DNA from 2 places in the Nocardiopsis oceanisediminis genome. Region 1 is predicted to be linked to the other one. Evidence: riboswitches for the same ligand, from Rfam matches in the RefSeq annotation. Region 1 holds a riboswitch; the other holds the start of a gene.
The links. Region 1 has a riboswitch for guanidine ahead of J0910_RS21800 (DMT family transporter). Riboswitches for the same ligand answer to the same signal wherever they lie in the genome.

Region 1 (14,891 bases):
CGCACCGTTCCCGCCACCGGAGCCTCCCGGAGGCCCGCCCGGGCGCGCGTCGCCCCCGTCCCGGCCCCGTGGCCGGCCGGGCGGCACCCCTGTCCCGTACCGCAGGGCGGCGGCCCCTTTTCGCCCGGCAGGGACCAGGCGAACGGCACCGCCGCGGCCAGCAGCAGTACCGCCAGTGCCACCGCCGCGCCCGTCCCGGCCGCCTCTGCGGCCAGGCCGACCAGGGCGGGGCCGACCAGGCCCGCGACCCCGAAGGTCATCGCGTCCAGGGCGCTCGCCCGGGCGAGGCGGGCCGCTCCGGCCGCCCGCCCCAGCCGGGAGCTCCACCCGCCGGCCACCGCCGGGCCGAGCAGTCCCGCGCCGACCGCCACCGCGGCGGCCGCCGCGAGCGGAGCCCGCCCCAGCAGCAGCGCGACCGCCCCGATGCCGGCCGCGTACCCGGCGAGCATCCCGGCCAGCACCCGGCCCGGCCGGCGGCCGCGGTCCAGGACCGCCCCCACCAGCGGCCCGCCGACCACCGCGGCGACGGCCAGCCCGGCCGGCAGCGCCGAGGCCGCGGCCGCCGACCCGGTGACCGCCAGCCCGGCCAGCACCAGCGCGGGCTTGGCCATCTCCTCGCCGATCCGCGCCGCCCCCGCCCCCGCCAGGTAGCCGCCCAGGCCGGTACGCCGCCCGCCGCGCCCCTCCGCGCCCGGTCTCCCCGCATCAGGTCTTTCCATGACCGGCGACGCTACGGCGGTAACGGTGGTACGCCTAGACTGCGTTACATCCGCCCGCACCTGACCGAACGGGGGAGCCATGCCCGACGGCGTCACCGGCCTGCTCGCCGGCCGCTCCGTGCGCGCGGTCGCCGAGCGCACCACCGACCTGGTCAACCTGCTCGCCGGAGCGGAGGAACCGCCGCTGGAGGCGGTGGCCGAGACCCTGCGCGCGCACGGCGAGACCGACCCGCTCGACCTCGCCCCCGCCGACCTCCCCGCGCTGGCCGATGCGGCCCGCCGGCTGCGCACCGCCCTGCTCGCCGACGATCTCGCCGAGGCCTCCCGCCGGGTCAACGCCCTGCTCGCCGAGGCGGCCCATCCGCCCCGGCTCACCGACCACCACGGCACCGCCCACTGGCACCTGCACATCGACGCCCGGGACGACGCCCCCTGGGCCGACTGGCTGCTCACCTCGGGCGCCCTGGCCATCGCCCAGCTCATCGCGGACCGCCAGCGCCTCCCCGGCGGCCGCTGCGCCGCCCCCGGCTGCCCCCGCGTCTTCCTCGCCTCCGGCGCCGCCCCGCGCCGGTTCTGCTCCCCCCGCTGCGCCACCCGCACCCGCGTCGCCGCGCACCGCCGCCGCAGGGGGTGAAGCCCGGTGGTCAGCCGGGGCGGAGATGATGGACGGCGTCTTCAGTGGCTCGGAAGACGGGGCGGTCCGACCGTGAGCGGCTTCCCGTTCGGCGTCCCAACGCAAGAACGCCGGTCCCTGCGGACCGGCGTTCTTCGAGGTGGGCGATACTGGGTTCGAACCAGTGACCTCTTCGGTGTGAACGAAGCGCGCTACCGCTGCGCCAATCGCCCTTGCTGCACACCGACTTTAGCGCACCCGCGGAGTCGTCGGGAAATCCATCGCCCGTGTTCCGGTGTGCCGCATCTCTCTGCGGGCCGTCAGTGCGGGGCGTCCGCGGTGAAGGCGTCGGCCAGTGCGGTGACGGTGTGCCGGATGCGGATGCGGACGCCGCTCTCGTCCTCGGCGGTGAGCACCAGGTGGTGCAGGACGCCGACGAGTGCGAGGGCCAGTGCGCCGGGGTCCGCCGAGGGGGGCAGGCGGCCGAGGCGCCGCTCTTCCGCGAGGTAGGCGGCGGTGGCGCTCTCGATCGCGTCGAGGCCGGCCGTCCGCTCGCCGAGGATCGCGCGGACCCGCTCGGCCAGTTCCGGGCGGGAGGCGAGCAGCCGCACCGGTGCCAGCAGGGCGGTCGGCGGGGTGGCGAGCAGCGCGTCGCGGAGGTTGCCGGCGACGGTGCCCGAGCCGGCCCGGTCCGGCAGCGCGACGGCCTCGGCGGAGATCAGGAAGGCGCGGTCGACGGCGTAGTCGGCGAGGAACGCGTCGAAGTCGGCGAAGTGCCGGTGCAGCAGCCCGATCGCGACCCCGGCCTCGGCGGTGACGGACCGGCCGCTGAGCCTGGCGGGTCCGTCTCGGACGATCACCCGCTCGGCGGCGGCGAACAGGTGCTGCCGGACCTCCGGAATGGCGACGCCCCTTGGCATGCCGACCAGTCTATGCGCCCGGTGCGCGGTGCGCTCCCGGCGACTTGCCCCAGAATGAACATGTGTTCATACTTGGCATGGGCAACCGTTCGTACCCGGCTCGGAGATGGTGGAGGCAGCGATGGCGGACATCGGCGGCGGGCGGCGCGCCCGGGATTCGGGCGGAGGGGCGCGGGCCGGACGGGCGGTCGTCTCCGGGGCCGGCATCGCCGGCCTGGCCACCGCGCTCCGGCTGCACCGCGCGGGGTGGGAGGTGCTCGTGGTCGAGCGCGCCCCGGCCCGCCGCAGCGGCGGCTACATGGTCAACCTGGTCGGCCCCGGCCACGCCGCCGCGGAGCGCCTCGGGCTGCTGCCCGCACTGGCCCCTCGGGACCTCGGCCTGTTCACCACGGTCATGGTCAGGGCGGACGGGCGGCCGAAGTTCACCGTCCCGGCCGCGCTCGCGCAGGCCGCACTGGGCGACCGGGCGCTCACGGTGTTCCGCGGCGACCTGGAGTCCGCCCTGTACCGGGCGGTGCGGGACCGCGCCGCGATCCGCTTCGGCACCACCGTGCGGGCCGTCGAGCAGGACGCCGACCGGGTCCGGGTCTCACTCGACGACGGCACGTCCGAGCAGGCCGACCTCCTCGTCGGCGCGGACGGCCTGCACTCCGGCGTCCGCCGGACCGTCTTCGGCCCGGAGCCGGGCTTCCGGGTGGACCTGCGGCACGCGGTGGCGGCGTTCCCGCTCCCCCGGGTCCCGGCGGACGTCCCCGAGGGCGCGGGCACCGTTTACATCGGCCCGGGACGCACCGCCTCCGTGATCAACCTGGGGCCGGGCCGGTCCTCCGCGTTCTTCGCCTACCGCTGCGCCGACCCGGACGCCGAGCTGGAGCGCGGGCCGGTCGGCGCCCTCACCGCCGCCTTCGGAGACCTCGGCGGGGGCCCGGCCGGCGCGCTGCGCCTGCTCGCCGGCGCCCCGGAGGGGGCCTACTTCGACTCCGTCTCCCAGATCGTGATGGACGGGTGGAGCCGGGGCCGGGTGGTGCTGCTCGGCGACGCGGCCTGGTGCGTCTCCCTGTTCGCCGGGCACGGCGCGGCCCTCGCCCTGAGCGGGGCGGACCGGCTCGGCGACGCCCTCGACGAGCACGGCGGCGACGTCCCGGCGGCGCTGGCCGCCTGGGAGGCGCGGCTCCGCCCCGAGGTCCGCGAGCGCCAGGCCTCGGCCCGCACGGGGATGGGCCGGTTCGCCCCGCCCACCAGGGCCCACGTCTGGGCGAACGACCTGGTGATGCGCGCCATCGGGCTTCCGGGGGTGAGCGGCCTCTTCCAGCGCTCCGTCCAGAGGTCCATCCGGAGGTCCACCGAGCGGGCGGCCCGGTGACCGGCGCCTTCCCTCCCCGCCCGGGACGGCTCTGCCGCGGAGACTTGACCCTGCCACTGTGACAAGGTCTTGAATCGCGGGTGGAGGTGGTCCAGAAGTGGACGGGAAACACGGCGGCCGGATCGCGCCGCGGTTGAAGAGGGCGCTGGAGGCCGCGGAGTCGTCGGCCCGGCTGCAGGCGGCGCTGGCCGCAGGAATGCGGCCCGCGCCCGAGTACGTCGAGGTCCTGGTGGAGCGGTGCGGCACCGAGCCGGACTTCTACGTGCGCGACATGCTGACCTGGGCGCTCACCCAGCACGGCGGGGAGGCCGCCGTCGGCCCTCTGCTGGCCGAGCTGGAGTCGGAGAACCCGCAGGCCCGGAGCCAGGCCCTGCACACGCTCTCCAAGATCGGGGACCCGCGGGTGTGGCCCGCGATCACGGAGGACCTGCTGCGGGACGAGGACGACGAGGTCGCCCGCACCGCGTGGCGCACCGCCGCCGGGCTCGTCCCGGAGGGCCGCGAGGCCGGCCTCGCCGAAACGCTGTCGACCCAGTTCGACCGGGGAGACCGCGAGGTGCGGCTGAGCCTGAGCCGGGCCTTCGTCGCGCTCGGCCCGGCCGCGGCGCCCGCCGTCGAGCGGGCCAAGGCCGCCCCCGGCGAGGGCGTGCGCACGCACGCCGTCGCCACCGAGCGCCTGATGCTCGACCCCGACGAGGGGTTCGACGCCGCGATCGCCGAAGCGGAGCGGATCGTCACGCTCCTCGGCGCGCCGCTCACCGGGGAGTGAGCCGGTGCTGATCGGCGAGGTCTCCGAGCAGTCCGGCATCAGCACCCGCATGCTGCGGCACTACGACCGGATCGGGCTGGTGTCACCGAGCGGGCGCACGCCGGGCGGGTACCGGGAGTACTCGGAGCAGGACGTCCGCCGCCTGTTCCACGTGGAGGGGCTCCGCTCGCTCGGGCTGAGCCTGAGCGAGATCGCCGACGTGCTCGCGGACCTCTCGTTCAGCCCGGCGGCCATGGTCGAGCAGCTCACCGCCCGCACCCGCGACCGCCTCGCGCGCGAGGAGGAGCTGCTCCGCCGGCTCGACCGGGTGCGGGCGAGCGGCCCCGACGCCTGGTCCGACGTGCTGCGCCTGATCGGGCTGGTGCGCGGGCTCGGCGCCGGCGCCCCCTCGGCGCGCCAGCGGCTCGCCCTGTCGCTTCCGGGCGGGGAGGACCGCGACGCCGTCCCCCTCGCCGAAGCGGCGCTGAACGAGTCCGACACCAACGTCGCCGGCGCGCTGTACTGGGCCCTGGCGCGGACCGGCGACCGCGCGCTCCCGGTCCTGGCGGAGGCCTTGGACTCCCCGGACGCCGACCGGAGGCGCCGCGCGGTGGCGGCGCTCGAGAAGATCGGCTCGCCCCGGGCCTCCGCCGCCCTCGCCGGGGCGTTCCGCCACCCCGACCCGCTGGTGCGCCGGCGGGCGGTGCTCGCGCGCGGTGCGCGCGGCCGGGCCGACGCCGTCCCCGCGCTCGTCGCCATGGTCGCCGAGGGGCGGGACGACGCCGAGGCCGCCGACGTGCTCGGGCTCCTGGCCCGGCTGCACGGCTGCGCGGACGAGATCGCGCACACGGTCGCCGCCGGGCTGGTCGGCGCGGAGGGTACGGCCCGCCGCCGCCTCGCGGCCGCGCTCGCGGAGGTCCCCGGCCCGCACGCCCGCGCGACCCTGGCCGCGCTCGCGGAGGACCCGGACCGCGGCGTCGCCCTGACCGCGTCGTTCGTGCTCGGGGCACGGAGCCCCGACGACGAGCCGCCCGGCGACGAGGGAGGTGAAGGCCTCCGCGCCCCCGAGTGACCGCCGGGAGGATCCGATCAGGTGGGCCGCTCGGGCATGCGTCCGGCGGCCCGGAGGGCCGCGCCTTCATGGCGGCCGGGCAGGCGCCCGGCACCGCCCCTCCCCGGGCGGCTCCGGGGCCCGGCCGCTCTCAGGCCGGGCCCCGGAGGACCCCGCCCCGGACGGCCGTCAGGCCTCCTCGGAGGCCGGTTCGGACCCGCCCGGCACCAGCTTCAGCCCGACGACCGCGGCGATGATCCCGGTGAGGAAGGCGACCTTGGCCGCCGAGACGCTCTCGCCGCCGGTGGCCATCGCGTAGAGCACCGTCAGCGCGGCACCGAGGCCGACCCAGACCGCGTAGGCGGTGCCGATGGGGATGTACTTGGCGGCCCATCCCAGGCCGACCATGCTCACCGCCAGGGCGAGGAGGAAGACGGCGGTCGGGACCGGCCGGCTGAACCCCTCGGACATGCCCAGGGCGGTGGCCCACACGGCCTCGAACACCGCGCTGACGAGAAGGGCGATCCACGGCATGTCAGCTCACCGCCTTGAGGCCGACGATCGAACCGACGAGCAGGACCAGCAGCAGGGACTTGCTCCAGGTGGCGCGGTCCTGCCCGGTGAGGAAGCCCCACAGCACCGTCAGGGTGGCGCCGATGCCCACCCAGACCGCGTAGGCGGTACCGGTCGGCAGAGAGGTCATGGCCCAGGCCAGACCCGCCATGCTCAGGGCCAGGGCGACGAGGAAGAGAACGGTGGGGCGCCGTCGGGAGAACCCCTGGGAGGCGGAGAGCGCCAGCGCCCAGACGGCCTCCAGGACGCCGGAGACGACCAGAACGAACCAGGCCATGGAAGAACGAGCCCCTTTCGAGGCCGTCTTGTCATGGTGCGGGTACGGCTCCCTCGTCCGCGGATCCGGTCCCCGGATCCCGGCCTCATGGTAGGCCATCTTCCCAGGAAGGGGCGGTGAAAGCCGTCACAGCGCGCCGACCCGCACCCCGAGGCGCCCCCGTCGGGCCGCGGACGCCGGCCTTCGCCTCTCCGCGCGGGGCGGACCTACCGGGCCTTGGGCGGGCGGCCCGCGGCCGGGTCGGAACCCGGCGGGGGAAGCGGCCCGGGGCGGGGAAAGGGCGGTGCGGAAGACCTCCGAAGCGCTCGGAGGCGGCTGATGGTCCGCGGCGGACTTCGGCACGTATTTGGCACAGGACCCCGCTGAGAGCCGGGGGGAGCCACCGACAGCCGCCGACGCATGAAGAAGCCCCGCCGCCTGTCCGTGCAGGTGGCGGGGCTTTTCACGGGTTCTGGGCTGGGTGGGCGCAGCAGGGCTCGAACCTGCGACCTTCCGGTTGTAAGCCGGATGCTCTGGCCGACTGAGCTATGCGCCCTGGACCGGGTCGGAAGAAATGGTACAGGGTCGGGTCAGTGGTGGGTGCGGTCGGCCGGGAGGAAGGACAGGCCGCGCAGGGCGCGGGAGAGGGCCTGTTCGACCGCGTTGGTGAGGGCCGGGTCCGGGTCCGGGGCCGGGCAGGGGGAGGTCTGCGGGCGGATGTGGCCGCAGCTGTGGCACTCGACCTCGCCCAGGCGGGAGAGGAGGAAGGTGGAGCGGCAGCGGGGGCAGCGGTCCAGGTCCGCCTTCCAGTCCCGGACGAGCTGGCATTCCGGGCAGATCAGGACCTGGCGCTCGTGGCGCACGCCGCGCTTCCAGGGGCGCGCGCCACGGGCCGGGTCGGTGTGCCGCGCCCCGCAGAGCGAGCAGGGCATCACGGTCCTCCGGTGATCAGCTGAGTTCGGCGAGGGCCTTGCGGTAGTCGTCCAGGTCGCGCGCCTCCGAGATGGGGTTGACGACCTTCCAGCGGACCACGCCCTCCTTGTCGACCAGGAACGTGCCGCGCACGGCGACGCCCTTGTCCTCGTCGAACACACCATACGCCTTGGCAACGGCGCCGTGCGGCCAGAAGTCGGAGAGCAGCGGGTAGTCCAGGTTCTCCTTGTCGGCCCAGGCCCGGTGGGCGAACATCGAGTCGACGGAGATGCTCAGCAGCTCGGCGTCGCCGCTCCGGAAGTCGGAGATGTTGTCCCGGATGGAGCAGAGCTCGCCCTCGCACACCCCGGAGAACGCCAGCGGGTAGAAGACCACGACCACGTTCTTGCGGCCCTTGAAGTCGGACAGCCGCACGGTCTGGCCGTGCTGGTCGGAGAGCTCGAAGTCCGGGGCGGGCTGCCCGATCTCGATCGACATGGGGGCGGTACCTGTACCTCTCTGTATCGGCGATGCGCACCGCGAGGGTGCCGCCCGCGCTCGGGCGGGCGGCACCCTGCACGGCCAAGCCTAGGGCAGCCGGGTGCCGGAGGCCCTCCGGGCGCGACCCCGTGCGTCGCCGCTCAGCGGCCGGCCTTCGGGGCCACGAGCCTGAAGCCGGCCCAGTCCGAGCCGACGCTGACCGCGCTGGTCTGCGACAGGCCCGCGGTCGAAGCGGCATCCGACACGTCGGTCGGCGGCACGTGGCCCTCCCGGCCCGCCTTGGGGGTCAGCACGAGGATGGCTCCGCCGCCCTCCACCGCCCCGAGCACATCGACCAGGGCGTCGGTGAGGTCGCCCTCCTCGTCGCTCCGCCACCACAGCAGGGCGGCGTCGAAGATGCCGTCGTCGTCCTCGTCGACCAGCTCCTCGCCGGTCAGCTCGGCGATCGACTCGCGCAGCCGCTCGTCCACGTCGTCGTCGTAGCCGAACTCCTGCACCACCTGACCCGGCTTGAAACCGAGTCGATCGGCCAGGCCTCGTTCACTTTGCGCCTGGCCCGCGGTCGCGCTCACGAAAGTCCTCCTCCACGAAAATCCACTGTGTCCACCGGTCCTGTACCGTCACCGGCTCGTTCCCGCTTGCTGCCGCCTAAGTTCACACGCTGCGGCACCGATCCGTCAACGCGCGCCCCACCGGCGGACTCGCCACCTACCATCCTGCTCCGTCCGCACCGTCCGTCAAGAAGGACAGCCGCACCGTGCGCCGGGGATTGTCCACGTTGAGGTCGACCACCGCGACCGACTGCCAGGTTCCCAGAGCCGGGCGGCCGTCCAGCACGGGCAGCGTGGCATAGGGTGCGATCATCGCGGGCATGACGTGCGAGCGGCCGTGGCCGGGCGATCCGTGCCGGTGCCGCCACCGGTCGTCGGCCGGGAGCAGGTCCGCGAGCGCGGCCAGCAGGTCCTCGTCGGAGCCGGCGCCCAGCTCCATGACGGCGACGCCCGCCGTCGCGTGCGGCACGAAGACGTTCAGCAGCCCGTCCCCGCCCGCCTCCGCGGTGAACGCGCGGCACTCCCCGGTGATGTCGAAGACGCCCTCGCGGTCCCCCGTGCGGAGGTCCAGTTCTTTTGTCCGCATGCGGCAACGGTTACCCACACCGGGGCGGCACCGAACCTCTTTTCCGGGGGACGTCCGGATGACGCCCGCCTCGCCGGGGCGCCATACTCGCCCTTGGGGCCCCGGCCCCGCCGCCCCCGGGCGGCCTGCAGCGCCGACCAGTCAGCCGATCAGTCAAAGGGGTGCGCGTGGCAACCGGTCTCCGGCTCGGCCCGATCCTGCGGAAGACGACCGAGACCACCGCGACGGTGTGGGTGGAGACCGACGCCCCCGGCACGGTGCAGGTCCGCGCGGGCGCCGCCGCGGCGAGCGCCGAGACGTTCACCGTGCACGGCCACCACTACGCGCTGTGCGAGGTCGGCGGGCTCGCCCCGGACTCCGCCGAGCCCTACACCGTGGAGGTGGACGGGGAGCACGCCTGGCCGCCGGCCTCCTCCCCGCACCCGCCGAGCCTGCTGCGCACCCTGCCCGGGCCGGGCGGGCCGGTCCGGCTGGCCTTCGGCTCCTGCCGCACGCCCACCGACCACTCCCCCGGCGCCGTCGCCCGCTACGGCCCCGACGCGCTGCGCGCCTACGCCCTGCGGCTGTCCGGGCGGCGCGCCGCCGCCGGCGGCCACGCGGGCGAGGACGAGCCGACCGCGCTGCTGCTCATCGGCGACCAGGTCTACGCCGACGAGCTGCAGCCGCGGATGGCGGCGCACCTGGCCGAGGCCCGCGGCCGGGCCTCCGGGGAGCGCGCCGCGGCCGCCCCGCCCGACGGCGAGGTGGTCTTCTACGACGAGTACGCCGAGCTGTACCGGCAGACCTGGACCGATCCCGACGTGCGCTGGCTGCTCTCCACCGTGCCGTCGCTGATGCTCTTCGACGACCACGACGTCCGCGACGACTGGAACACCTCGGGTGCCTGGCGGGGGGAGATGGACGCCTCCCCCTGGTGGCGGCGGCGGATCGTCTCCGGCCTCGGCTCCTACTGGGTCTACCAGCACCTGGGCAACCTCACCGCGGCGCAGCGCGCCGAGGACCCGCTCTTCACCGGGGTGCGGCGGGCGGCGGCCGCCGGGCGCGACGCGGGCGCGGAGGTGGACGCCGCCGCGCTGCGCGCGCACACCGAGCCGCAGAGCATGCTGTGGAGCCACGAGCACACCGTGGGCGACGGCAGGGTGCTGATGGTCGACGCGCGGGCCTCGCGCGACGTCGCCGACGACGCGGAGCGCTCGATCCTCGGCGGCCCCGGGGAGGCGTGGCTGGACGAGCGGCTCCGCGGCGGCACCCGCCACCTGGTCGTCGCCACCACTCTGCCGTTCCTGCTCCCCCGGGCCGTGCACCACCTGGAGGGGTGGAGCGAGGCGCTGTGCGCGGGCGCCTGGGGCGGCCGGCTGCGCGGTTTCGGCGAGCGGCTGCGCCGCGCGCTCGACCTGGAGCACTGGGCGGCGTTCCGCCGCTCCTTCAACGCGGTCGCCGGCGCGCTGGTGCAGGTCGCCGCGGGCGAGCGCGGCGCGCCGCCGTCCACCGCGCTGCTGCTCTCCGGGGACGTGCACTTCTCCTACCTGGCGCGGGCCCGGCCGAGGCGGGCCGCGGGCGCCGCCGCGGCGGCCGGGCGGACGGTGATCGCGCAGCTCACCTCGTCGCCGCTGTGCAACCGGCTGCCCGGCACGTTCCGCCGGGCGGCCTGGCTGTCCGCCCGGCGCACCCCGGCCGCGGCGGGCACGGTCATGGCCCGGCTGGCCGGTGTGGCCCGCTCCCCGCTGACCTGGGGGCTGGACGAGGGTCCGTGGTTCGGCAACGCCGTGGCGACGCTGCTGCTCGACGGCGAGCGAGCGGAGGTCCGCTGGTCGTTCGCCGCCCAGGGGTGCGGCTCCGGCTCCCCGCTGCTGGAGGACGGCCCGACGCACGTCCTCTCCCCGCACTGACCCCACGCTGTCCCTGCGGGGTCTCCTGGTCTCCTCTGCAGAAGGAGCCCGAAAGGAGAGAAGGGGCAGCGGCCTCCGGGGCCGCAGCGACGGCCAAGGAAGGGGCGGGGTGCAGGAGTCGCCCGAGCACGGCGCCCCACGGGGTGAAGGTTCCAGCGGGCAGCGAAGGCGGGAGGGGCACCGGCCGGTCGGTCGGGCGCGGCGCCCCACGGAGCGAAGGCTCAAACAGGCAGCGAAGGCGGGAGGGGCACCGGCCGGTCGGTCCGGTGCGGCGCCTCGCGGGGCGGGGGCTCAGGCCAGCGGCGACGGCAGCGGTAGGGGCAGGGTCGGGCACCTCACCCGGGCGCGGCGTCTCACGGGGCGAAGGCTCAAACAGGCGGCGAGGGCGAGAGGGCGTGTCGGCCGGTCGGTCAGGCGCGGCGGAGCGGGTCGGGGCGGCAGGGGCGGGCAGCAGCGGCGAGATCGCCGCGCCCGCGCCGCCTCGGCGCCGGGGCCGACCGCCCTTGAAACCACTCCCCCCTGAACTGGGCGAATACGCAGAGTGATGGCAAGGAGGGGCGCCCTGCGCACCGCGAGAGCACCCCGGTGATTCCTGGGCGCGCACCCCGGGGCTATTCGGCCCTCCAGGGGCCCGAATCGCCCCGGTCGGGCCGGTGATCGGGGTTCGAGCCCGACCGGGAAGCAGGGACCGAAACCCGAGGAAGGACAGAAACGGGGGCAAGATGTCGCATTTGTCCTGCCAAAAGGGCCCACCTCGGCCACTCTGGGTAACCAAAGAGGGGGCGGTGGAGGCCTCTGGGCTTACTACGCGCTAGTAGATGTAATCGGGGTGCTGCGGAGGTGCGCAGGGTGCGCCGGCCCTGCCCCGATCCCCACTGCAAACCGGGCATATGGGATATGCCCCCTGGTGGGCGCGAGCAGACCCCCGCGCCGCCGGGGCGCCACCTCTCCCCGCAGGGAACAGGCGCCGGGCCGAACCGGTGAACGCAGCGCCCGCCCACTCCCGCCCTCGCCGACCGCCTGAACCCCGGCCCCGCGAGGCGCCGCACCCGGCTGGAGCGCCCGGCCCCCACCGCTGCCGCCGCCCGCTTGAACCTTCACCCGTGGGGCGCCGCGCCCGGGTGAGACCTGCGCCCCGGCCCTCCCCTCGCCGCCGCCGGTCTGAACCTTCGCTCCGCGAGACGCTGTACTCGGGTGGGGCGCTCGGCCCTGTTCCTGCCTCTGCCGTCGCCGCCCGCTTGAACCTTCGCTCCGCGAGGCGCCGCACCTGACCGACCGGCCGGTCCCCCTCCCGCCCTCGCCGCCCGCTTACGCCCCCGCCCTGTGAGGCCTGCGCCCCGGCCCTCCCCTCGCCGTCGCCGCCAGCTTGAATCTTCACCCCGTGGGGCGCCGCGCCCGGTCGATCCCCCTCCCCCGCCCCTCCCCGGGTCCCTCAGCGCCCAGGCCCCGCAGGGCCGAGATCAGCGGCCCGGGGCCGGCGGCGGGCCTCCGAGAGGGTCAGGGGACCTGGTAGTCGGAGTCCCGGGCGTCGGTGATCGCCATGTGGCCGGGGGCGTGGCCGATGGCGAACTCGGGGGCGGAGGCCGCCACCGCGGCCTGCGGGGTGACGCCGCAGGCCCAGAAGACCGGGATCTCTCCGGGGCGGACCTCGACCGGGTCGCCGAAGTCGGGCCGGCCCAGGTCGGCGATGCCCAGCGCGGCGGGGTCGCCGACGTGCACCGGCGCGCCGTGCACCGCCGGGTAGCGGGAGGTCACCCGGACCGCGTCGGCCACCTGCGCGGCGGGGACCGGGCGCATGGAGACCACCAGCGGCCCGGAGAGCCGGCCCGCCGGGCGGCACCGCCGGTTCGTGGTGAACATCGCGACGTTGCTCCCGGCCTCGTGGTGGCGGAGCGGCACCCCGGCGGCCAGCAGCGGCGCCTCGAAGGTGAAGCTGCACCCGATCAGGAAGGAGACCAGGTCGTCCCGCCACACGTCGCGCACGTCGGCCGTCTCCGCGACCTGGCGGCCGTGCTCGTACACCCGGTAGGCGGGCAGGTCGGTGCGGAGGTCCCCGTCGAAGACCGACGCCGAGACCTCGCCCGCATCGGCCACGTCCAGCACCGGGCAGGCCTTGGGGTTGCGCTGCGCGAACAGCAGGAAGTCGAAGGCCAGGCCGCGCGGGAGCGCGATCAGGTTGGCCTGGGCGTATCCGGCGCTATAGCCGGCGGTGGGCGCCACCAGTCCACCGCGGAACAGCGCGCGGGCCTCGGCGGGGGTGAGTGCCGCGGGGTCGGTGGTCACGGCGTCGCCGCCTTTCCGGTCGGGGTCGTCGGTCCTCCGCTCACGGCCGCACCGCCCGGAAGCGCAGCCGGGTGCCTGGCCGGGCCTGGGCGGCCGCCGGCAGGTCGGCGGAGAGCACCACCGCGATCACCGGGTATCCGCCGGTCACCGGGTGGTCGGCGAGGAACAGCACCGGCTCGCCGTCCGGGGGCACCTGGAGCGCTCCGGGCACCATGCCCTCGCTGGGCAGCTCGCCGTCGACGGCGCGCGGCAGCGGCGGCCCGGCCAGGCGCATGCCGACCCGGTCGCTGCGGACGGTCACCTCGAAGTCGGCGCCGAGCAGGGCGCGGACCGCCTCCGGGGCGAACCAGGCGTCCCGGGGGCCGAGCACCACCCTCAGCTCCGGGGAGCCAGCGCCGACCGGGGCGGCCGGCGCGGCGTCCAGCACCGGGGCCGCCGCGGGCGGCGGGCCGACCGGGAGCAGGTCGCCGGGGGCGAGCGGGTCCGGGCCGAGGCCGGCCAGCACGTCGGTGCTGCACGAGCCGAGCACCGGGCGGACCGCGACGCCGCCGCGCACCGCGACGTAGCTGCGCAGGCCGCGGTCGGGGGTACCGAGCCGCAGCCGCTCGCCGTCGCGCAGCCGCAGCACGGTGTTCATCGCGCCGCCGCGGCCGCCCGCGGTGACGGCGCACTCGGCGCCGGTGACCGCGACCCACAGGTCGCCCCGGGCGCGCAGCTCCAGGCCGCCCAGGGTCGCCTCGACGGCCGGGGCGCCCTCCGGGTTGGCGAGCAGCCGGTTGGCCAGGCCGTAGGAGGCCCGGTCGGCCGCGCCGGAGGCGCCCACGCCCAGTGCGGCCCGGCCGGGCCGGCCGCCGTCCTGGACGGTGGCGAAGGGCCCCGGAGCGAGCACCTCCAGTGCCGCTCCGCCGCGTCCCTCCGCCGGTGCCGCCCCCGCCCCGGGGAGCGGCGCCGCCATCGTCGCCGTCATCTTCCACCTTCCTTGAACCGCCCGCGCCCGATCCGTTCCCGGCGCGGGCCGCCCCCGTACTCTCCCTGTCCCTTCCCCGCCGGCCTAGGGCCGCCCCGGGGCCGCTCGCCGGGCCGGACCGCGGTCCCCGCCGACCGGCCGCGGACGGGCGGCGCGGCCGGCGGAGGGGTCCGCCGTACGGCCTCCCCTCTTCCTGCGCCGATCCGGCCGCCGGCCCGCATCCGCTCACCCGTGCAGGGCCGCGCCCCGGAGCCGTCGGCGGCGGGCGAGCCGCGAAGCGGAGAAGACCCGCCGCACGGCCGGCGGCCGCCACCGCCGTTCTCCCTGCACCGCCTGCACCGGCCCGGAGCCGTTCACCGGCGCAGGGCCGCAGCCCTTTCCGCCGGCGGCGGTCCCGCAGAGCGGAGAAGACCCGCCCCGCACGGCCCTCGACCGCCGCTGCACGGCATCCCCGCACCCCCTCTGCACCGGCCCGGCCGCCGCCCCGGAAGCGCTCCCCCGTACAGGGCCGCGCCCCCTGCCCGCCGGCGGCGAGTGGACCCGAGGCGGAGAAGACCCGCCGCACGATCCGCGGTGGTCATCGCCGGCCCCGGCGCCGAGCGCCCTCCCCGTGCCGCCGGGGTGCCCGGCTCATGCTTCGCGGAACCGGACCCGGGTGCCCGGGGCGAGCAGCCCCGGCGGGTCGCGGTCCAGGTCCCATACGACGGCGTCGGTCCGCCCGATGAGCTGCCAGCCCCCGGGGGAGCTGCGCGGGTACACCCCGCCGAAGCCGCCGGCGAGGGCCACCGAGCCGGCCGGGACCCGGGTGCGGGACTCGCCCCGGCGCGGCACCCGCAGCCGGGGGTCGTCGCAGACCAGGTAGCCGAACCCGGGGGCGAACCCGCAGAACGCGACGGTCCATTCGGCGGCGGTGTGCGCGCGGACCAGCTCGCGCTCGGTCATCCCGGTGAGCGCGGCGG
Region 2 (14,891 bases), 4.6 Mb from region 1:
GCTGAACCCTCGCCTCGACGCTCCTGCGGATCGCCGCATCGTCGCGCACCTGGCCTCCCCGGAACACGCTCTCGGCGTACTCGGGAAGCTGGAGGAGGCCCGGGATCACCTGACACTCATAGGTCCGGATGACCGAGGCCTCCGCCTCGAAGTCGGGGAGGGAGTCGGTGAAGACGCCTCGATACGGGGCAGCGGACCACCATCCTCGCTCCTTGGCGTCGCGCAAGAGCTGGTGGAGGTCTTCCCGGGACTCGCCGTCGGTGACGTCGTACAGGTCCAGGACCTTGTCGAGATCGGCCGTGTTGATCTTGCGTTCCGCGTTCTCGAACTTCGAGAGCTTGGGGGCGCTCCACCCCAGTTCACGTGCGGCTTCCATGAGTCCGAGGCTCGCCTGCTCCCGGGCGCGCCGCAGCTCTGCTGCGAGCCGCCGCAGGCGGACGGTGGGGCTGTGGTCGCGTCGCATGGGGCGAAGTCTAGACATCTTTGATGATGCCAATTTCCAGTTTTCCTCTTGCAATCCGCTACTTGGCGTCACACTATGGAGTCACTTGAAAACAAGTTCAAGGGAGGTCAAAGACCATGGAACTTGCTGTTAGGAAGGGTAGGCGCAGGTCAAGTGGCGCGCAGGGGAAACGGCGGAGTCGGAACCTGCCCACCACGCATCCCATCGGCCTCCGGTGGCCGGAGTGGGAGTTCGGCGTCCTCCCCGACGGCCGCCGCTACGCCCGCCGCGGTCTCCGCATCGTGGCCGGCCCGTCGCTCGGCCACCTCGACCGGGTGCTCCGGGCCGAACCGCCCGCCGGGTCCCGGTACGTCCTGGAATGGGGGATGGCCGCATGACCGCCCCGCGCAGGCGCAGGCCCGTCACCGCTCCGCCCGACCGCCACCCCTGCCCCGAGCTGCGCGAAGCCTTCGGCCCCCGCGGATGGACCTTCTTCCGCACCGGGCGCGGCCACGAGGAGATCCTCGTGCACGCCGTGTTCGCCCGCACCCTCCCGCACAGCGAGGCGCTCGGCTTCCGCGAGCACATCGCCGCCCCGCTCCCCCACCTGCCGGCCGAGCTCGACCTCCAGGCCGTCGTCATCGAAGGCCACGCCAAGGTCTGCCGGAAGTGCGCGCAGGTGTTCGAGGTGGCCTGCCGCAGCGCCCTGGGCACCCTCATCCCCTGACCCCTGACCGGGCCCGTGCAGCGAGAGGGGGCTGCACGGGCCCTCGAACCCCGCCGTCCACCTGGAACTCCAGCACTGCGCGGACAACGTCGTCCCACGGGGTCGAGGTCCAAACCAGCGGTGACGGCAAGGGCAGGGCCGGGGCGGAGGCGGTCGCCCGGGTGCGGCGACTCGCGGCGCGAGGGTTCAATCGGGCAGCGAAGGCGGGAGGGGCAGCGGCCGGTCGGTCGGGCGTGGCGCCTCGCGGGGCGGGGCTTGAGCGGGCCGGGGCCGGCCGCCTCTGAAATCGCCGCATCTCCCTGGCCTGGGTGAATACGTACGGTGATGGCTAGGTGGGGTGCCCTGCGCACCGCGAGAGCACCCCGGTGATTCCTGGGCGCGCATCCCGGGCTGGAACAGGCCCCCAGAGGCCCGAATCACGCTGATCGGGTCGGTGATCGGGGGCTCGAGCCGCCCGGAAGGCCGGGAAGCAGGGGCCGGAACCAGGGAAGAGCAGAGGTAGGGGCGGAATGTCGCATTCGTTCCCCCGCGAGGCTCCGTCTTGACCACTCTGGGTAATCGACGAGGGGGTGGTGGGGGCTCAGGGCTTACTACTCGCTGGTAGATGTAATCGGGCCTGCCGCGGAGGTGCGCAGGGCGCCCCGCCCTTGCCCGATCCCCGCCGTGAACCGCGGCATATAGGGATACGGCCCCCTGGTAGGCGCGGGCGGGCCCACTCTCCTTCGCCGGGGCGCCGCCTCCTCCTACCGGAAGCGCGGGCCGGGCCGGTGAACGCGGCCGCCCCGCCCGCTCCCGCCTTCGCCGCCCGTCTGAATCCCGGCCCCGTGGGGTGCCGCACTGAGCGGTGTGCTCGCCCCGTCCTTCCGAAGCCGTCCTTAGCCGTCCTTTCGAAGACTTCATCCACAGTCTGTGCATAAAGAAACGAAAGAAACGAGGGGGCGCCTTTCAGGGAAAGGGCATCCCCTGCGGCGGTGACCTCGGCGTCGCCGCAGGGGAGAGCGTCTTGATACCCGGTAACGCCAGGGTCGGCCGAGAAAACGCCGGTCAGCCCCGGCGGGCCGCGTCCTGGAGGGCCCCCTCGTAGACCGCCTCGCGGACCGCGCGTGCCGCGCGGGCGCCCCAGCGGGAGCGGGGACCGCCGAAGGGGTCCGGCGCGTGCGCGCCGTCGTCCACCGGGCAGGCCAGGCAGACCGCGTCGGAGGCGGTCCCGGTACAGGCGAACCCGGCCTCCATCACCGCCTGCACCTTCGCCTCGGTCACCGTGGCGGCCAGGTTCACCAGCGCGGCGTCGGAGAGCGGCACCGGGACCGCGACCACGATGTTGATCGTGCCGGGCGGCGGTCCGGCCAGCGGGGAGTCCAGCCGCGCCTCGTCCAGCTCGGCGGCGTCCGCCGCCCAGGTGGGGCGGCCGATCCCCACCGTGGCCAGCGCCTCGACTCCCCCGTCGGCCCCGAGCCGGGCCCCGGTCACGTCGGCTGCGGTCATCATCCCGACCCCCGGCCCGCGCATCCGCGCCGCGGTCGCGATCTCCGCCAGGTGCGCAGCCGGGTCGATGCGCCGGTAGTCCCCCGCGACCTGCGCGTTGAGCACGAAGGCACGCTCCCCCAGCCCGCCGCCGAGCACCCCGGAAGAGAGCATCCGCCACCCGGGCCCGGCCTTCCAGACCGCGGAGGCGAGCGTTCGCCCGCCCTCCCGCCGCCGGTGCAGCACCGGGCGGAGCAGCTCCCCGCGCGGGAGCCCGTTCCTGCCGGCCTCGGTCGACTTGCGCACGCGGAGACTTTAACCCGTACGGCCGCGCAGCGCCGCCGCGGCGACACCGGCGGTCCAGCCGAGCGCCGCCCCCCAGGCCAGCCCGCTGAGCAGCCCTCCGGCGGCGAAGCCGAGCCAGCCCACCGGCCCGAGCCCCATCGCGGCCGCGTCCGCGAGCCCGCGCAGGGCGTTGCCGGCCGCCGCGCCGACCAGTACCGCGGCCCACCCCGACAGCGCGCTCCGCACCGGCCCGGCCTCCGGGCGGAGCCGCGCGGCCCGCGCCGTCCACAGCGCGGCGAGGACGACCAGCAGCGCGACCGCGGCCAGGTCCACCGGGTCGAGCCGGACCCCGGGCAGCCCGAACGGAGCGCCCAGAGCAGAGGGCACCAGCAGCCACGAGGCCCGGGGCGCGAGCCAGGTGGTGAACGCCGCGCTCCCGAAGGCCAGGCAGAGCAGGAACGCAACAGCGGCGACGGCGGGAGCGGCGGGGCCATTGCGAAGAAGATTCATGTTTTGCATGATAGTGACGCACGTCTCATCCGGGTAGTCCGATCCCCCAGGAGATAACGAGAGATGAAGCGTCTCCCCCGGCGCCTGCGCCTCCCGGTCCTGCTCGCCGCCCTGGTGCTCGTCGCGGGAACCGCCGCCTCGGCCACCCGGATCGAGCCCGGTGCCCCGCGCTACCTCACCGACGACCAGGGGCGCGCCCTCTTCCTGCACGGCTTCAACACCTCGGGCTCGGCCAAGGACGACCCGGAGCACCTGCCCTGGATCGACGAGGACGCCGTGCAGCGCGAGTACGAGGAGACCGGCACCAACTTCGTCCGCTTCCTGATCCAGTGGCAGGCGCTCGAACCGGAGCGGGGCGCCTACGACGAGGAGTACCTGGACGCCGTCGCCGAGCGCGTCGACTGGTACGCCGAGCGCGGCTACCACGTACTGCTCGACATGCACCAGGACCTCTACGGCCGCTACACCAGCCCGGAGGAGCACTCCGGCAACGGCGCCCCCGAGTGGGCCACCCACACCGACGGCCTCCCCGTCGCCCGGCAGGACATGTGGGAGCTGGTGTACCTGGAGCCGGGAACGGTCCGCGCCTTCGACAACTTCTGGAACACCACCGGGAGGCACCCCGAGCTGATGGACTCCTACGCGGCCGCCCTCCGGCACGTCGCCGCCCGGTTCGCCGGCGAGCCGGCCGTCATCGGCTACGACCTGATGAACGAGCCGTTCGGCGGCAGCCTCCAGGGCCCCGCCTTCGAGACCGGCCCGCTCGCCGACCTCTACCGCACCTCCATCGCGCGGATCCGCGAGGTGGACCAGGACGCCTGGCTCTTCGTCGAAGGACAGGCGGTCGGCGTCAACTGGGGCCTGCCCTCCGCCCTCCCCCACCTGGACGACCCGCGGGACGGGGAGCCGCGCATCGTCTACGCGCCGCACGCCTACCCGCTCCCGATGGACCTCGGCGAACCGTATGCCGGCGCCTCCCGGGGGCGGGTCGACGCCAGCATCGAGCAGTGGTCGAGCAGCGTCCGCACCACCGCGGAGCGCCTGGAGGCGCCGATCGTCCTCGGCGAGTTCGGCCTCGACATGTCGGGCGAGGGCGCCGCCGACTATGTCGCCCGGATGCTCACCGAGACCGAGCGGATGGCCGCCGGCCGCGCCTACTGGTCCAACGACCACGACGGGTGGGGCCCGTGGAAGGACGACTCCCTCGCCCCCGGCCCGCTCGCCGAGACGATGAACCGCCCCTACCCCCGGGCGATCGCCGGACGGCCGGTGGAGATCGACTACGACCCGGAGGCCCCCGAGCTGACCGTCCGGTTCACGGAGAAGGAAGGGGTGTCCGGGCCGACCGAGCTGTACCTGCCGGACACGGTCTTCCCCGAGGGGTTCGACCTCGCGGTGGAATCCGCCGGCTCCCCCGGGGAGCCCGAGGCCTCGGAATGGGACGGCGAACTGCGCATCCTCTCGGTGGAGACCGCCTCCGCCGAACCGGGGACGGAGCACAGCCTCACCGTCACCCCGGAGTGACCGGCTGATGGCCGGCCCGGCGGCGCGGCCCGGCGGCGATCGCTCCGTTTGGAGCATCCCGGAAGGGCCGCTATAGTCGTCCGAGTCGCCAGGAGCGGCCCTGGAAAGGGCGGATCCGGCGGCGGTCTTCTGAGGCCGGAACGGACACCCGATCAGCGGAGCTGAAGAGGGTGGCCGGGGCCGCACCTTCTCCTGATCCTCCAGGAACCGGTACGAAGCACTGCTCCCAAGGTGGCATAATCATTTATGCCCACCGCAGCGGGAAACAGTCGCAAAAGACCGGAACCCGGAGCGAAAAGGGCAGGGCTTTACCGGGGGAACCGCGAGAAACCGCCGATTCGACGGGGCGCGGAACACCTGATAAAGTCGGAGACACAACAAAGCGGAAAGCGCCGCCTCTAGCGGAAGAGCGACCGGGCCGATCGAAGATCGGCGGGGGAGCTTGTACCGGATGAGCGGTTGTTTCTTGAGAACTCAACAGCGCGTGTTCAATACTTTATGTGCCATGTTTGTTTTGGCCCCGTCGAACACACTTCGGTGGTGTTCGTAGGGTTCCTTTGATTGGATATCGGGTGGTTTTTCCGCCACCCGGGTTCGGTCAGGGTTTCTCTTCCAGGTTTCACCCCCGGCTCGTCCGGCGGGTGGGTTAGACCTTGATGGAGAGTTTGATCCTGGCTCAGGACGAACGCTGGCGGCGTGCTTAACACATGCAAGTCGAGCGGTAAGGCCCCTTCGGGGGTACACGAGCGGCGAACGGGTGAGTAACACGTGAGCAACCTGCCCCCGACTCCGGGATAAGCGGTGGAAACGCCGTCTAATACCGGATACGACCCGCACCCTCATGGGTTCGGGTGGAAAGTCTTGTCGGTCGGGGATGGGCTCGCGGCCTATCAGCTTGTTGGTGGGGTAACGGCCTACCAAGGCGATTACGGGTAGCCGGCCTGAGAGGGCGACCGGCCACACTGGGACTGAGACACGGCCCAGACTCCTGCGGGAGGCAGCAGTGGGGAATCTTGCGCAATGGGCGGAAGCCTGACGCAGCGACGCCGCGTGGGGGATGACGGCCTTCGGGTTGTAAACCTCTTTTACCACTCACGCAGGCCCCGGGTTCTCCCGGGGTTGACGGTAGGTGGGGAATAAGGACCGGCTAACTACGTGCCAGCAGCCGCGGTAATACGTAGGGTCCGAGCGTTGTCCGGAATTATTGGGCGTAAAGAGCTCGTAGGCGGCGTGTCGCGTCTGCTGTGAAAGGCCGGGGCTTAACCCCGGTTTTGCAGTGGATACGGGCATGCTAGAGGTAGGTAGGGGAGACTGGAATTCCTGGTGTAGCGGTGAAATGCGCAGATATCAGGAGGAACACCGGTGGCGAAGGCGGGTCTCTGGGCCTTACCTGACGCTGAGGAGCGAAAGCGTGGGGAGCGAACAGGATTAGATACCCTGGTAGTCCACGCCGTAAACGTTGGGCGCTAGGTGTGGGGGCTTTCCACGGTTCCCGTGCCGCAGCTAACGCATTAAGCGCCCCGCCTGGGGAGTACGGCCGCAAGGCTAAAACTCAAAGGAATTGACGGGGGCCCGCACAAGCGGCGGAGCATGTTGCTTAATTCGACGCAACGCGAAGAACCTTACCAAGGTTTGACATCACCGGTAAACCGCCAGAGATGGCGGGTCCTTCGGGGATCGGTGACAGGTGGTGCATGGCTGTCGTCAGCTCGTGTCGTGAGATGTTGGGTTAAGTCCCGCAACGAGCGCAACCCTTGTTCCATGTTGCCAGCACGTGATGGTGGGGACTCATGGGAGACTGCCGGGGTCAACTCGGAGGAAGGTGGGGATGACGTCAAGTCATCATGCCCCTTATGTCTTGGGCTGCAAACATGCTACAATGGCCGGTACAGTGGGCGTGCGATGCCGTGAGGCGGAGCGAATCCCTAAAAGCCGGTCTCAGTTCGGATTGGGGTCTGCAACTCGACCCCATGAAGGTGGAGTCGCTAGTAATCGCGGATCAGCAATGCCGCGGTGAATACGTTCCCGGGCCTTGTACACACCGCCCGTCACGTCATGAAAGTCGGCAACACCCGAAACCTGTGGCCCAACCTTCGGGAGGGAGCGGGTGAAGGTGGGGCTGGCGATTGGGACGAAGTCGTAACAAGGTAGCCGTACCGGAAGGTGCGGCTGGATCACCTCCTTTCTAAGGAGTCTTTTGCAGCCGGCTGTTTTCCAAGTTTGGCCGGCGGACTCGAAAGTGGACCCGGTGCCTGAGCTTGCCTCTGGCCCACCGGGATGGCATGTGGAGTTTGGACTTCCCCTGGGTCTCTGGAAGAGCCCGGGGGCGCGCTGTTGGGTGTCTGAGGGAGCAACCGCTGGTTGTTTCCGGGTGCCACCCCGGTCGAAGACCCTGTCTTCCCTGGTTGTCCGGTCCCTGCCTGTTCGGGTGGGTGCGCCGGCTGGGTTGCGGGTGTTTTAGGCGGGTTCGTGGCTGGTGTTTTGATTCGTGGATAGTGTGCGCGAGCATCTTGTATCTGTGGTGGCCAAGTGAATGTGGCATACGGTGGATGCCTTGGCACCAGGCGCCGATGAAGGACGTGGGAGGCCGCGATAGGCCGCGGGGAGCTGTCAACCGAGCTGTGATCCGCGGGTGTCCGAATGGGGAAACCTAGCCCGAGTCGTGTCGGGTTGCCGCCGCCTGAATGTATAGGGCGGTCGGTGGTGACGCGGGGAAGTGAAACATCTCAGTACCCGCAGGAAGAGTAAACAACAGTGATTCCCTGAGTAGTGGTGAGCGAAAGGGGATGTGGCTAAACCGCGGGCGTGTGATAGACGGCGGTCGTTGCGTTCGCGGGGTTGTGGGATGTGCCTGTTCCCGGTCTGCCGGCCGGGTGCGCTGATGGTTCTTTTAGCCGAATCCGTTGGGAAGCGGAGCCGTAGTGGGTGAGAGTCCCGTAGGTGAAGGAAGAGCCTGGGCGTTGGCATGCTCCCGAGTAGCGCGGAGCCCGTGAAATTCCGTGTGAATCTGGCAGGACCACCTGCTAAGCCAAAATACGTCCTGGTGACCGATAGTGCACTAGTACCGTGAGGGAAAGGTGAAAAGTGCCCCGGTGAGGGGTCGTGAAATAGTTCCTGAAACCGTGTGCTGTCAAGCCGTCAGAGCCCCTTGTCGGGTGATGGCGTGCCTTTTGAAGAATGAGCCTGCGAGTTGTGGTGTGTGGCGAGGTTAACCCGGGTGGGGTAGCCGTAGCGAAAGCGAGTCTGAATAGGGCGTTTGAGTCGCATGCTGCAGACCCGAAGCGGGGTGATCTACCCATGGCCAGGGTGAAGCGGCTGTAAGAGGTCGTGGAGGCCCGAACCCACCAGGGTTGAAAACCTGGGGGATGAGCTGTGGGTAGGGGTGAAAGGCCAATCAAACTCCGTGATAGCTGGTTCTCCCCGAAATGCATTTAGGTGCAGCGTCGCGTGTTGCCTGCTGGAGGTAGAGCTACTGTTTGGCTGATGGGCCCGACAAGGTTACTGACGTCAGATAAACTCCGAATGCCGGTCAGGTGGAGCGCGGCAGTGAGACTGCGGGGGATAATCTTCGTGGTCGAGAGGGAAACAACCCAGATCATCGGCTAAGGCCCCTAAGCGTGTGCTAAGTGGGAAAGGTTGTGGAGTTGCTGAGACAACCAGGAGGTTGGCTTAGAAGCAGCCATCCTTTAAAGAGTGCGTAATAGCTCACTGGTCAAGTGATTCTGCGCCGATAATGTAGCGGGGCTTAAGCACACCGCCGAAGCCGTGGAGCCTGCACGTTTGTGCGGGTTGGTAGGGGAGCGTCGTGCGTTCGGTGAAGCGGCCGGGTGACCGTGTCGTGGAGGGCGTGCGAGTGAGAATGCAGGCATGAGTAGCGAGAGCAACGTGAGAAACGTTGCCGCCGATTGACTAAGGGTTCCTGGGGCAGGTTAATCCGCCCAGGGTGAGTCTGGACCTAAGGCGAGGCCGACAGGCGTAGTCGATGGACAACGGGTTGATATTCCCGTACCCGTCCGTGCGCGTCCGATACCGAGTCCTTTGATGCTAACCACCACCGAAGCCGTTTTCTCCCTTCGGGGGGATGATGGTGGAGGCGTGGGACCCGATGGGGTAGTAGGTAAGTGATGGGGTGACGCAGTGGGGTAGCTCTACCCGGCGGTGGTTGTCCGGGGGTAAGCGTGTAGCCCGGGGTGCAGGTAAATCCGTGCCCCTCACAAGGGTGAGGCGTGATGCCGAGCTGTTTTCAGTGAAGTGAGTGATCCCGTGCTGTCGAGAAAAGCCTCTAGCGAGTTCGCGGGCGGCCAGTACCCGAAACCGACGCAGGTGGTCAGGTAGAGTATACCGAGGCGTTCGGGTGAACCATGGTTAAGGAACTCGGCAAATTGTCCCCGTAACTTTGGGAGAAGGGGAGCCCTGTCCGGTGATGGAACTTTGCTTTCTGAGCTGGGTGGGGTCGCAGATACCAGGGGGAAGCGACTGTTTATTAAAAACACAGGTCCGTGCGAAGTCGTAAGACGCTGTATACGGACTGACGCCTGCCCGGTGCCGGAACGTTAAGAGGACCGGTTAGATCTTTCGGGGTCGAGGCTGGGAATCTAAGCGCCGGTAAACGGCGGTGGTAACTATAACCATCCTAAGGTAGCGAAATTCCTTGTCGGGTAAGTTCCGACCTGCACGAATGGCGTAACGACTTCCCCGCTGTCTCAACCATGGGCCCGGTGAAATTGCACTACGAGTAAAGATGCTCGTTTCGCGCAGCAGGACGGAAAGACCCCGGGACCTTCACTATAGCTTGACATTGGTGTTTGGGATGGTTTGTGTAGGATAGGTGGGAGCCGGTGAAGCCGTCACGCTAGTGGCGGTGGAGGCGTTGGTGAAATACCACTCTGGCTGTTTCGGGCATCTAACCTTGGGCCGTGATCCGGTTCGGGGACAGTGTCTGGTGGGTAGTTTAACTGGGGCGGTTGCCTCCCAAAGGGTAACGGAGGCGCCCAAAGGTTCCCTCGGCCTGGTTGGCAATCAGGTGTTGAGTGTAAGTGCACAAGGGAGCTTGACTGTGAGACGGACGTGTCGAGCAGGTGCGAAAGCAGGGACTAGTGATCCGGCACCGGCGTGTGGAAGCGGTGTCGCTCAACGGCTAAAAGGTACCCCGGGGATAACAGGCTGATCTTCCCCAAGAGTCCGTATCGACGGGATGGTTTGGCACCTCGATGTCGGCTCGTCGCATCCTGGGGCTGGAGTTGGTCCCAAGGGTTGGGCTGTTCGCCCATTAAAGCGGCACGCGAGCTGGGTTTAGAACGTCGTGAGACAGTTCGGTCCCTATCCGCTGCGCGCGTTGGAGACTTGTGAAGGGCTGTCCCTAGTACGAGAGGACCGGGACGGACGAACCTCTGGTGTGCCAGTTGTTCCGCCAGGAGCATGGCTGGTTGGCTACGTTCGGGAGGGATAACCGCTGAAAGCATCTAAGTGGGAAGCCTGCTTCGAGATGAGGTCTCCTGCCCCTTCGAGGGGGTAAGGCTCCCGGTAGACGACCGGGTTGATAGGCCGGGTGTGGAAGCGTCGTGAGGCGTGGAGCTGACCGGTACTAATAGGCCGAGGGCTTGTCCGCCGCAGATGCTGGGTGTTCGCGCACACTGTTTTCCCCCGCCGCCGGGGCCCCGTGTTGGGGTGCCGGCGGGTGGGGGGTCCGCGGGTCTGTTGGGTTTGCGGTGGTCATGGCGGGAGGGTCACACCCGGTCTCTTTTCGAACCCGGTCGTTAAGTCTCCCTGCGCCGATGGTACTGCCTCCATGGTGGGGGTGGGAGAGTAGGTCGCCGCCGCATTTCTTTTTCTGGGTTGGGCGGGGTTCTCTTCGGGGGGTCCCGCCTTTCCTTGTGCGCTTCCTTGTGAACATGTGAAAAATAGAATTGCGGATAGAGGGCGAGTCGGCGGGAGCACCTCGAAGGGCTCCGCTCCTGACCGCTTCCCTACTCCTCCGCGCCTCTGGGCCGGCCCTTCCCCCCGGTAGGTTGGACCGGAGCAGGGGCCGGCTCTCCGTCTTCGCCCCTCACCGGTGCCGCTGGAGGTCGGAAGGTCCATGTCGTCTCTCACTTCTGCGCGGCTGCTGCGGCTCCTCTCCCTCTTCCAGGCGAGGCGGGACTGGACCGGCACGGAACTGGCGGAGCGGCTCGAGGTCACGCCGCGGACTGTCCGGAGAGACGTCCAGCGGCTCCGAGACCTCGGCTACCCGGTGGACGCCACTCCGGGGGTGGCCGGCGGGTACAGGCTCGGGGTCGGGTCCACCCTTCCCCCGCTGCTGCTGGACGACGAGGAGACCGTCGCCGTCGCGGTGGGGCTGCGCGCGGCCGCGTCCGGGGGATCGCTGTCCGGGATCGAGGAGACCTCGGTCCGGGCCCTGGCCAAGTTGGAGCAGCTGCTCCCGTCCCGGCTCCGGCGCAGGGTCAGCGCACTGAACAGTTTCACCGACACGGTCGGCCGGAAGTCCCCGACCGTCGACGGCGAGTTCCTCACCGTCATCGCCGGCTGCTGCCGGGACGGCGAGCGGCTGCGCTTCCGCTACCGGAACCACCACGGCGAGGAGAGCCGGAGGGTCGTCGAGCCGCACAAGATGGTGCACGCCGCCGGCCGCTGGTACCTGCTCGCCTGGGACGTGGACCGCGAGGACTGGCGGGTGTTCCGGTTGGACCGTATGGAGGGGCCGCTGTCGACCGGACCCCGGTTCGAGCCGCGGACCCCGCCGGAGGACGCCGCGGCCTACGTGGCCCGCGGGATCTCCAGCAGCGTCTACGAGCAGACCGCCCGGGTCCTGGTGCACGCGCCCGAGGAGGAGGCCGCACAGCGCCTCTCCCCATTCGACGGCACCCTGACCAGGGTCGACGACCGCACCTGTGAGCTCCGCGTCGGCGGGAACGGGCTCGACATGATCGCGGTCTACCTGCTCTTCTTCGGTTTCGACTTCTCCGTGCTGGAGCCGGCCGAGCTGGAGGTGGAGCTGAAGGCGCTGCGCGACCGCATCGACCGGTCCCTCAGCGGCCCGCGGCCAGGCCGGGGCTCCGGTAGCGGCGGCTGAAGCGCGGCGGGGAGAGGGCGGACCCCTCGGGAAGGGGGAGGGGAAGGGGGAGGTGTCGACATCGATTTATCGACAAAGAGACTCATCGATGAATCGTGCTGCAGATAACACTGAATACGGGCCGTCCGGAACAGAGGCGGTTTCGGTCGGGGGTCGACGGCGACACGGTGCGGCTGCGTAGAAGGCCGGCGAGGTGGGGGAGTGCGCGCGCGAACGGAAGTGGGCCGGCCCGGAGCGGGGGCTGCCCGAGGGCAGAACCGACGGGAAGGCGACCGGCCCGACCGGGGCCGGAGCGTCTTCCTCAGGGCCGCGCCCTACCGGGAGGAGGCCCGGAGCGCGCGGGGAGACCGCCCTGCCGCTCGGGCCGGGCGGTGCGAGGGCGCGGAGAGGTTATTCGTCGTCGCTGGGGGGCGTGCCGGGAGCGTCGATCAACTGGCGCACCAGCGCCAGGAACTCTTCGTCGCTCATCGTGGCCCAGTCCACACGCTCGTTCATGTTGAGCGGTTTCCCCGGCTTCAAGATCGATAAGCATGAATAGCCGGATCCGGCCGAAGGAAACGTGAAACCCTAGCTCAGGGCGGTCTTCGCGGTGGGCCCTCCGGGTCAGAAGCGGCGGTTCACCGCGGCTCGGCACTGCGGGCAGCGGCACCGCTTGTTGAAGCCGGTCACCGTGCCGTGCGGGAGGCCGGGGTCGCGCTCGGCGGTGAGGGTGGCGTCGAGCTGGTCGCCGAAGGACGCGAGGATGCGGGCCGCGGAGAAGACCTGCTGCGGGGTCATGCCGAGGTCGTGTGCGGCGTCGTCGATGTGCTCCCCCTTGCGGAGCTTCGCGATCAGCCGCGAACGCAGCGGCGGCGGGAATTCCTCCTCGGCGTTCGCGATCAGCTGCTCGGCATCGTCGATGGGGTGGCTCATTGTCGTCCTTCTGAGTGCGGGAACCGGGCGCCCTCGGGCGTCCGTCCTGGTGCATGGTACGCGTTCCGGGGGCCGCTGCGGCCCCCGGTGACGATGATCTCCGGCGGGGCGGGAAGCGGGGCCGGCCGAGGGCCGTTGCAGAGAGCGGAGGCCGCGGGGGCGGCGCCGAGCAGGGCGGGGTCCCCGGGGCGCGGAGCGGAGTCCGCTGCTACGATCCCGGATCGGGACGGGCTTCGAACTCCTGTTCCCCCGGACGAGGGCGCTGTACCCGGTCAAGACAAGACGGCGCGCGATCGATCAGCACTCTCCGGGAGGCGCGCCATGGCGTGGTTCGTTCTTGTCGTATCCGGTGTCCTCGAGACCGTCTGGGCCACGGCCCTGTCCAAGACCGAGGGCTTCACCCGGCTCTGGCCCACCCTGACCTTCGGGGTCGCCCTCGTGCTCAGCATGGCCGGCCTGGCCTACGCGCTGCGGAGCATCCCGGTGGGCACCGGGTACGCGGTCTGGGTCGGCATCGGGGCGATCGGCACCGCGCTGGTGGGCATGGTCTGGATGGGCGAGGGCGTGAACCCCGCGAAGATCCTGTGCCTGCTGTTGCTGGTGAGCGGAATCGTGGGGCTCAAGCTGCTGCACTGACGCTGCGCGGGGCGGGAATCGGCGAAGAACTCCCGGCTGATTTCTAGGAATTCATTGCTAGAGGCTAGGTGTAGTGCTTCGCTAGATCCACGGAACCGGTACGCCGCGTGTACGGATCAGTGCTATGACCAGCCCCACCGTTCGACGCCGTCGGCTCAGCGCTGAGCTGCGCCGGAGGCGCGTCCAGGCAGGAATGACCCTGAGCGACGTCGCCGACGTGCTCGAATGGTCCCCTGCGAAGCTGGGCCACATCGAGACCGGGATACGCAAGTGGCCCTCGGTCATGGAGGTCTCCGCGCTCCTGGAGCTGTACGGGGTGACCGGGGGCCAGCGGGAGGCCGTGCTCACCCTGGTGCGGGAGTCGCGGCTGCGGCCGTGGTGGACCGAGTACGAGGACGTGCTCTCCTCCGCCTACGTCGGCAACGAGGCGGGCGCGGTGGCCATCGACACCTACGCCGGGATCCTCGTCCCCGACCTGCTGCAGGCCCCGGAGTACACCGCGCTGCTGGCCCGCGCCCGCGGGCACGGCGATCGGACCGCCGAGCGGATGGTCGCGGCCTACCTGAAGCGGCAGGAGGTCCTGGACCGGGACAGCCTGCTGCGCTACAGCGCGGTGATCGAGGAGGACGCGCTGCGCCGGCTCTCCGGCGACCCCGACCTGCTCCACGCCCAGCTGCGCCGGATCATCGAGGTGGTGCTCTCCAACGACCGGGTGACGGTGCGGCTGGTGACCACCTCCGCCGGGCCGCACGCCGGTTCCTCCGGCCCGTTCACCGTGCTGGAGTTCGATGAGGACGAGGCGTCGCTGGCGTTCGTGGACACCCCGCAGGGCGGCACGATCGTGGAATCGGAGGAGGAGGTCCGCGGCTGCCAGCGGGTCTGGAACGGCCTGGTCCGCGCGGCGCTGGACCCGCAGGCGACGCTGACCAACCTCAAGCGCCTCTCGCTGCTCACGTGACCCGCCCGGCGGTCGGGCGCTCCGGGCGGCGGCCGGAACCGGCCGCTTTCTCCGCGCGGCGCCGCCCCGTCCTCCGGGGCTCTCCGGGCGCGCCCCCCTGTCGGCGTCCGCGGTGCTCACGGCCGGGCCGCCGCGTCTCCGGGGGGTGTCGCGGGCGCACGCCCGGCCGCTCGGGGCCCGGCAGACCCGACGGGGTGGGGCGGCGGGCCGAGGGGTTGCTAGTCTGCAGGGAGACAACCCCATAAAGTTCTCTACTGACGCCTTCCGCTCGGTGCTGTACCTCCGAGCCGCGCGTCATCATTCGACCGCATTACCCGTGATCTAAGTAAGGGGTCCACGCCGTGAAGAAGATCATCGTGCTGGT

Region 2: linked by a shared signal. The riboswitch ahead of J0910_RS02055 (DMT family transporter) and the one ahead of J0910_RS21800 (DMT family transporter) in region 1 are both predicted to bind guanidine.

Annotation. Positions count from the first base shown of each region.
Region 1 is NZ_JAFMZJ010000001.1:4,977,845-4,992,735, forward strand. Features, by position in the region: gene J0910_RS21760 (hypothetical protein) at 1-719, opposite strand, end outside; gene J0910_RS21765 (CGNR zinc finger domain-containing protein) at 799-1,353, shown strand; tRNA gene J0910_RS21770 (tRNA-Val) at 1,494-1,565, opposite strand; gene J0910_RS21775 (TetR/AcrR family transcriptional regulator) at 1,653-2,252, opposite strand; gene J0910_RS21780 (FAD-dependent monooxygenase) at 2,374-3,615, shown strand; gene J0910_RS21785 (HEAT repeat domain-containing protein) at 3,713-4,384, shown strand; gene J0910_RS21790 (HEAT repeat domain-containing protein) at 4,389-5,435, shown strand; gene J0910_RS21795 (DMT family transporter) at 5,604-5,948, opposite strand; gene J0910_RS21800 (DMT family transporter) at 5,950-6,264, opposite strand; guanidine-III (ykkC-III) riboswitch at 6,281-6,347, opposite strand; tRNA gene J0910_RS21805 (tRNA-Val) at 6,726-6,799, opposite strand; gene J0910_RS21810 (hypothetical protein) at 6,834-7,175, opposite strand; gene J0910_RS21815 (peroxiredoxin) at 7,192-7,653, opposite strand; gene J0910_RS21820 (DUF3052 domain-containing protein) at 7,797-8,228, opposite strand; gene J0910_RS21825 (YjbQ family protein) at 8,365-8,793, opposite strand; gene J0910_RS21830 (DUF7800 domain-containing protein) at 8,955-10,682, shown strand; gene J0910_RS21835 (putative hydro-lyase) at 12,180-12,965, opposite strand; gene J0910_RS21840 (5-oxoprolinase subunit C family protein) at 13,006-13,932, opposite strand; gene J0910_RS21845 (5-oxoprolinase subunit B family protein) at 14,563-14,891, opposite strand, start outside.
Region 2 is NZ_JAFMZJ010000001.1:359,761-374,651, forward strand. Features, by position in the region: gene J0910_RS02000 (helix-turn-helix domain-containing protein) at 1-463, opposite strand, end outside; gene J0910_RS02005 (hypothetical protein) at 580-840, shown strand; gene J0910_RS02010 (hypothetical protein) at 837-1,169, shown strand; gene J0910_RS02015 (adenosylcobinamide amidohydrolase) at 2,214-2,939, opposite strand; gene J0910_RS02020 (hypothetical protein) at 2,949-3,428, opposite strand; gene J0910_RS02025 (cellulase family glycosylhydrolase) at 3,492-4,952, shown strand; rRNA gene J0910_RS02030 (16S ribosomal RNA) at 5,606-7,137, shown strand; rRNA gene J0910_RS02035 (23S ribosomal RNA) at 7,475-10,561, shown strand; rRNA gene rrf (5S ribosomal RNA) at 10,657-10,774, shown strand; gene J0910_RS02045 (helix-turn-helix transcriptional regulator) at 11,029-12,021, shown strand; gene J0910_RS02050 (hypothetical protein) at 12,625-12,933, opposite strand; guanidine-III (ykkC-III) riboswitch at 13,164-13,225, shown strand; gene J0910_RS02055 (DMT family transporter) at 13,255-13,569, shown strand; gene J0910_RS02060 (helix-turn-helix domain-containing protein) at 13,694-14,527, shown strand; gene J0910_RS02065 (DLW-39 family protein) at 14,869-14,891, shown strand, end outside.